Linked DNA regions of Azospirillum brasilense. The protein of the gene in region 2 binds, or shares a complex with, the protein of the main gene of each other region. Links are inferred from orthologs where the notes say so. Each region holds a gene or a part of one and is shown on either strand. Other genes may lie near its edges.

Region 1 (3,159 bases), 270 kb from region 2 along the record:
GGTCAGGTCGGCCAGATCGGCCTCGATCGGGCCGATGCGCGGCAGCACGCCGCGCGCCACCGGCAGCGCCAGCAGCGCCATCACCCGGTAGGTCTCGATCTCCAGCAGGCGCTGCACGACGCGGCCCGCCTGGTTGGCCGTCATCGCGTGGTCGGCGATCAGGATGCGCGAGAAGCCGTCGCCATGGATGCGGAAGTCGGTCCAGGCCGTCGCCGCCCGCCCGGAGATGCGCGTCCCGATGTAGCTCGGCGAGCCGAACATCGCCGCCAGCATGTTGGCCGAGGGCTCCGGCGATTCGGCGTCGAGGACGGCGACATGGACGCCGACCATCAACTCGCCCGGGAGCCCGGCCAGCCATTCCTTGGGCACCGCGTTCAGCGCCGGGTCCAGGAAGGGATCGACCAGCACGTTCGCCGGGGACACGGCGTTGGGACGGAAGACGGTCCAGGTGGAGAATTCGGTGTGCCGCTCCCACTTCAGGCGGAAGCTGCCGAAGGAGCCGCTGTAATGGGTGGCCCCGGCGGGCGGACGCGGCACGCCGGCCCAGTCGCACAGCTTCTCCAGATGCAGCCGATCGGCCTCCGACGCGCCCTCTCCCGACAGCATCGCCAGCATGGTGGCGCGCACCGGGGTGGACAGGACCTCCGGCGGGCGGGTGTGCACCTCGTTGGTCAGGGTCACACGCAGGGCGTGGTTCTTCAGGGGGTGGGCCAGGGAGCGCGCGTCTCCGTTGCCGGTGCGGCCCATCGCCAGCGCGTCGTCGGTCATCGCGGCCATTCCCCTTCAAGCCCCCTTTGCCCATGGTCGACGAGCCTTGCCGGATGGACCGCACGTCGCCACACTATAAGTCTGATCTTAGACCACATCGCGGGTGCGGGTGCGAGAGCGCCGGTGCCGCATCGTCGTCCTACGATAGACCGATACCCCGGAGTCCCCATGAGCGCGCTTGCCGTCACCGACGATCTGTTCTTCAACCGCGCCGGCCTGGACCGTTCCCGTGTCGAGGGAGTGGTGGCCGACGCGCTGCGGGGGGCGGACGACGGCGAACTGTATCTGGAATATTCGCAGAGCGAATCGCTGGGCTGGGACGACGGCAAGCTGAAGGCGGCCAGCTTCGACACCACCCAGGGCTTCGGCCTGCGCGCCATCGCCGACGAGGCGACCGGCTTCGCCCACGCCTCCAGCCTGTCCGAGGACGCCATCCGCCGCGCCGCCGCGACGGTGCGCGCCGTCCAGGCCGGGCACGCCGGCACCTTCGCCGAGCCGCCCGCCGGCACCAACCGCGCGCTCTACATCCCGGACAACCCCCTGCCGCTGGTCCCCTTCGAGGCGAAGGTGAAGCTGCTGGCGGAGATCGACGCCTACGCCCGCGCCAAGGACCCGCGGGTGCGGCAGGTCTCCTGCTCGATCAGCGGCGAATGGCAGGCGGTGCAGATCATCCGCGCCGACGGCGTGCGCGTCGCCGACCTGCGCCCGCTGGTCCGGCTGAACGTCTCCGTCGTGGTGGCCGAGGGCGACCGCATGGAAACGGGCGGCCACGGCGGCGGCGGGCGCGTCACCTACGAGCACTACATGCAGCCGGAGACGTGGCGGGCCTTCGTGGACGAGGCGCTGCGCTCGGCGCTCGTCAACCTGTCCTCCGTTCCGGCCCCGGCGGGCGAGATGACCGTCGTGCTCGGCAACGGCTGGCCGGGCATCCTGCTGCACGAGGCCATCGGCCACGGGCTGGAGGGCGACTTCAACCGCAAGAAGACCTCGGCCTTCGCCGGGCTGATGGGCCAGCGCATCGCCGCCCCCGGCGTGACCATCGTGGACGACGGCACCATCGAGAACAGCCGCGGCTCGATCACCGTGGACGACGAGGGCACCCCCGGCCAGTGCACGACGCTGATCGAGGACGGCATCCTGGTCGGCTACATGCAGGACCGCATGAACGCCCGGCTGATGGGGATGCGCCCGACCGGCAACGGGCGGCGCCAGAGCTTCGCCTGCCACCCCATGCCGCGCATGACCAACACCGTGATGCGCCCCGGCGCCTACGAGCCGGAGGAGATCATCAAGTCGGTCAAGAAGGGCCTCTACGCCAAGAACTTCGGCGGCGGGCAGGTGGACATCACCAGCGGCAAGTTCGTCTTCTCCGCCAATGAGGCCTATCTGATCGAGGACGGCAAGCTCGGCCCGGCGGTGAAGGGGGCGACGCTGATCGGCAACGGCCCGGACAGCCTGACCCGCGTGTCGATGATCGGCAACGACACGAAGCTCGACCCCGGCGTCGGCACCTGCGGCAAGGACGGCCAGGGCGTTCCCGTGGGCGTCGGCCAGCCGACCCTTCGCCTGGACGGCCTGACCGTGGGCGGCACGGCGGCCTGATGCTTCCCTTCTCCCCCCTGGGGAGAAGGTCAGGATGAGGGGGGCGCCGAAGGCGCGCCACGCCGACTCATCCGGCGTCTTTCCTCGCCCTGCCGGGCGCATCGCCCCCTCACCCACCCCTCTCCCCAGGGGGGAGAGGGCTTCAGCATCGGAGGTTTCGCCTGTGTCGTCCCTTGCGCTGGTTTCGACCTTCTGCCCCGACCGTGTCGGCCTTGTCTCAGCGGTCACTGGCCATCTGTTCGGGCTGGGGGCCAACCTGCGCGACGCGACCTTCGCGGTGATGGGATCCGGGGCGGAGTTCTCGGCGGTCTGCGAACTCCCCGACGGCGTCCCCGTCGGGGAGGTGCAGGAGGGGCTGGCCAGCCTGCCCGAGCTGACCGGCGCGCAGATCAAGGTCACGCCCTTCGACTTCGATCCCAACCCCGGCCCGCTCGCCCGCATCACCCACCGGGTGGAGGTGTCGGGCGGCGACCAGCCCGGCCTGATCGCCCGTTTGTCGGAAATCTTCACTCAGTTCGAAGCGAACATCGTCCGGCTCGACGCCCAGACCCTGCCGGAGCGGGAGGGCGGGCGCTACGTCATCCGCTTCGCCGTCTCGATCCCCCCGGAACGCGCCGGCACCTGCCTGTCCGCCATTGCCAACACCGCGGAGACGATGGGCCTGACCTGCACCGCCGAACCGCTGTAACCCCTCTCCCGCCCCGGGAGAGGGTTTCTGGTTGCATTCATACGCATGAAAATGCCATGAATCGGGAACCGTACCCGATATTTTCCACCATGGCGTGAATC
Region 2 (3,264 bases):
ACATTCCCGGTATCGGGCGTGGTGAGGTCGACAAGAGCTTCCCAGGGGGCAAAGACTACGAGCCCTCCGCCAAGGAGGAGGCCGAGGCCGCCGGCCTGCCGCCGCCGCCCACCACGGTGCTGACCACCAGCCAGACTCCGGGTCTCCAGGGCTTTGCGAAGGTCATCCAGGACGCCCGTGACTCGCTGGACGCCACCTACACGGCCATGGCGAAGGAAGGCAAGGGGGTGAACTACTCCGACCCCAATGGGAAGGACGTGGAGCGGCTGTTCGGCGGCTTCGACCGGCGCAGCCTTCACGCCATCGCCAGCAACAAGGACGGGACCTTCTCCAAGAACGAGCAGGAGGCTGCGCAATCCATCATGGCCCGCCAGCAGAAGGAGGCGATGGCCGCCGCCGACCCTCTCGGCACCGACAAGGCCGCCGCCTACCGCGCCGGGGTGAAGTTCCTCGACGAGGCCAGCCAGGAGGAGAAGGAGTCGGTCAACTGGTCGGTCCAGCGGGCCGCGCTCCAGTACAGCTACGAGAAAACGATTCAGGAAACCGGCGGGAAGATGGAGCGGCTGGGCAACGGCAGCGCGCTGGCCTCGGTGCTGAAGGACGCGTTGGAGGCCCAGGGCGCTCAGACCGCCGATGTGATGAAAAGCATCGGTGGAAAGACGATGGGCGGCGAGGGCACGGGCTACGTGACCGACCTGAAGAGCCTGTCACTGTTCCGGGATTTCCTGCCCAACCTGTCGGTGCGCGGCGCCGGCGGCCCGATGAGCGTGACGGTCTGATATCCCGTCCCGGCTTGCAGGCCGGCGGGTTCGGGTGAGGAGCGAGGCGCCGCAAGACGCCTCGCCCGTTGCGGTCACTGGCCCGCGATGGTCAGCCCGTCGATGCGGATGGTCGGGGCGTCCATGCCGAAGCGCAGTTCCAGGTCGCTGGCCGGCTCCAGGTTCAGGAACATCTCCTTCAGGTTGCCGGCGATGGTCAGTTCGGTGACCGGATAGGCGATCTGGCCGTTCTCGATCCAATAGCCGGCCGCACCCCGGCTGTAGTCGCCGGTCACCCCGTTGACGCCCGTCCCCATCAGCTCCGTCACGTAGAAGCCGTTGGGGATCTCGGCCAGCAGCTCGTCGCGGCTCTTGGCGCCCGGGGCCATGTAGACGTTGGCCGGGGCCGGGCCCGGCGGGCCGGAGGTGCCGCGCGCCGCGTGACCGGTCGTCGACAGGCCGAGCTGGCGGGCCGAGCGCAGATCGAGCAGCCAGGTGGTCAGGTGCCCGTCCTCGATCAGGTTGCGGCGGGTGGTGGCGATGCCCTCCGCGTCGAAGGGGCGGGAACGCAGGCCGCGCTTCACATGCGGGTCGTCGACGATGGTGATGCCGGCGGCGAAGATCCGCTGCCCCATCTTGTCCTTGAGGAAACTGGTGCCGCGCGCGATGCTCGGCCCGCTGATCGAGCCGGTCAGATGGCCCAGCAGCCCGCGGGAGACGCGGGGGTCGAACACCACCGGCACCTTGCAGCTCTTGACCCGGCGCGGGTTCAGGCGGCGGATGGCCCGCTCGCCGGCCTCGCGCCCGATCGACGCCGGGTCGCGCAGATCGGAGCCGTAGACCTTGCTGTCGTAATCGTAGTCGCGCTCCATCCCCGTGCCCGTCCCGGCGAGCACCGAGGCGGAGAGCGACTGCCGCGACACCCCGTAACTGCCGGTGAAGCCGTTGGACGCGGCGATGGCGATGGTGGAGCGGCTCCACCCCGCGTCAGCGCCTTCGGAGTTGGTGACGCCCTCGATCGCCAGCGCGGCCTCCTCGGCGATGCGGGCGCGTTCGATCAACAGCTCGGCCGAGGGCTCCGACGGGTCGCACACGTCGAGGTCGGGCAGCGTGGTGTAGATCTGCTCCGGGTCGGCGAGGCCGCAGAAGGGGTCCTCCGGCACCACGCGGGCCATGGCGACGGCGCGCTCCACCAGTTCGTCCAGCGCCTTGGCGCTGCGGTCGGTGGAGGAGACGATGGCCTGCCGCTTGCCGATGAAGACGCGCAGCCCCAGATCGCCCGACTCGGACCGCTCCAGCTTCTCCGTCTTGCCGAAACGCTGGCTCAGCGACAGGGAGGCGCTGTCGAACAGCACGGCGTCGGCGGAGTCGGCCCCGGCGCCCTTCGCCTTGCGGATCAGATCGTCCAGCAGGGTCAGCACGTCAGGTTGCGAGGTGGTCGAAACGGGCATTACGGTCTCCGCTAGGTCTCCGGCTTGTCTAGCAAATGGGAGCCCGGAGAAGAAGAGGAAGGGGCATATCGCCTCAGGTCCGGTCCGCCTGCCACACAAAAGCGGCGGCGCGCTGGGGGCCGGTGCCCGCCCGCGCGCCGCTCGTCAGTATTTGTGCGTCAGTTCCTGTGTTGGAGTCAGGCCAGCCGGCTCTGAAGGGTGTCGCGGCCGGCGGTCGGCAGCTTCAGGGCGAAGGCGCCGTCGCCCAGCAAGGCCTGCACGCCGAGCAGCACCGTCCAGAACACCGGGAACTCCCAGCCGCCGCCCTGGGCCGAGAAGACCCAGCCGTTGCCGGTGTGCTGAAGCGTCGCGCCGATCAGGATCGGCAGCAGGGCCAGCGAAATCCAGCGGGTGAAGACGCCGGCCACCAGCAGCAGGCCGCCGCCGATCTCACCGAGGATGACCAGATAGGCGAAGAGGCCGGGGTAACCCAGGCTCTCGAAGTAGCCGACCGTGCCGGCGATGCCGAAGGTGAAGACCTTCAGGATCAGGCCGTGGGCGATGAACAGAAGGCCCAGGCTGACGCGCAGCAGGAAGGCGGCGTAGGGGGCGGTGCGGTTGTCAATGGCGGCGGTGTTGGCGTTCATGGCGTGGTCTCCTTGTCTCAGCGTGGCGCCCCGCGTCGGGGCCGTTGTCGTCTGAGGCCAAGAATAGCGATGTCCGCGTTTGGGATAATCCGCTTAATGATGCACTGATTGTTGCTGTGGTGAGAACGATAGCTTATGCCCGGAAGGCGTTGGCCGGATCGTAGCGGGAGGGCAGGGCGAACAGGTCGGCGGTGGTCCCGGCGCCGTGGCGGCGCGCTTTGGACGGGCTGTCATAGACCACCAGAAGGGCGGGCGGGGCGCCATCGCGGCGGACGCAGGCGATGCCCTCCGCGTGGTCGTCGCCCTTGCCGTAGGGCAGGTTCAACAGATGGACCAGCCGGTCGCGCGGGATGACGGTTTCGTGGGTGACCGACAGGGCGTCGGTCCAGCGCCACACGGCGACGGGACCGTCGAGGTCCATGGTCGGCC

What was found.
Region 1: the proteins of AMK58_RS10815 (region 2) and tldD are in contact, whole or in part, in a solved structure (PDB 5NJ9), measured with the Escherichia coli proteins. The link is inferred for Azospirillum brasilense from one-to-one orthologs.

Annotation. Positions count from the first base shown.
Region 1 is NZ_CP012914.1:2,060,756-2,063,914, forward strand. Bases 309-3,153 are described here. They hold tldD (metalloprotease TldD), read left to right. Parts: upstream 309-936; coding sequence 937-2,370; downstream 2,371-3,153. Other genes in these bases: AMK58_RS09545 (DUF3422 family protein), read right to left, coding at 309-768; AMK58_RS09555 (glycine cleavage system transcriptional repressor), read left to right, coding at 2,534-3,058; AMK58_RS09560 (YjbH domain-containing protein), read left to right, coding at 3,153-3,153. Also shown: more of AMK58_RS09545, read right to left, coding at 1-308; more of AMK58_RS09560, read left to right, coding at 3,154-3,159. UniProt on the Escherichia coli protein: Metalloprotease involved in CcdA degradation. Suppresses the inhibitory activity of the carbon storage regulator (CsrA).
Region 2 is NZ_CP012914.1:2,331,796-2,335,059, reverse strand. Bases 32-2,981 are described here. They hold AMK58_RS10815 (TldD/PmbA family protein), read right to left. Parts: upstream 2,210-2,981; coding sequence 854-2,209; downstream 32-853. Other genes in these bases: AMK58_RS10805 (DUF3616 domain-containing protein), read right to left, coding at 2,969-2,981; AMK58_RS10810 (DoxX family protein), read right to left, coding at 2,386-2,835; AMK58_RS10820 (hypothetical protein), read left to right, coding at 32-779. In the rest of the region: more of AMK58_RS10820, read left to right, coding at 1-31; more of AMK58_RS10805, read right to left, coding at 2,982-3,264.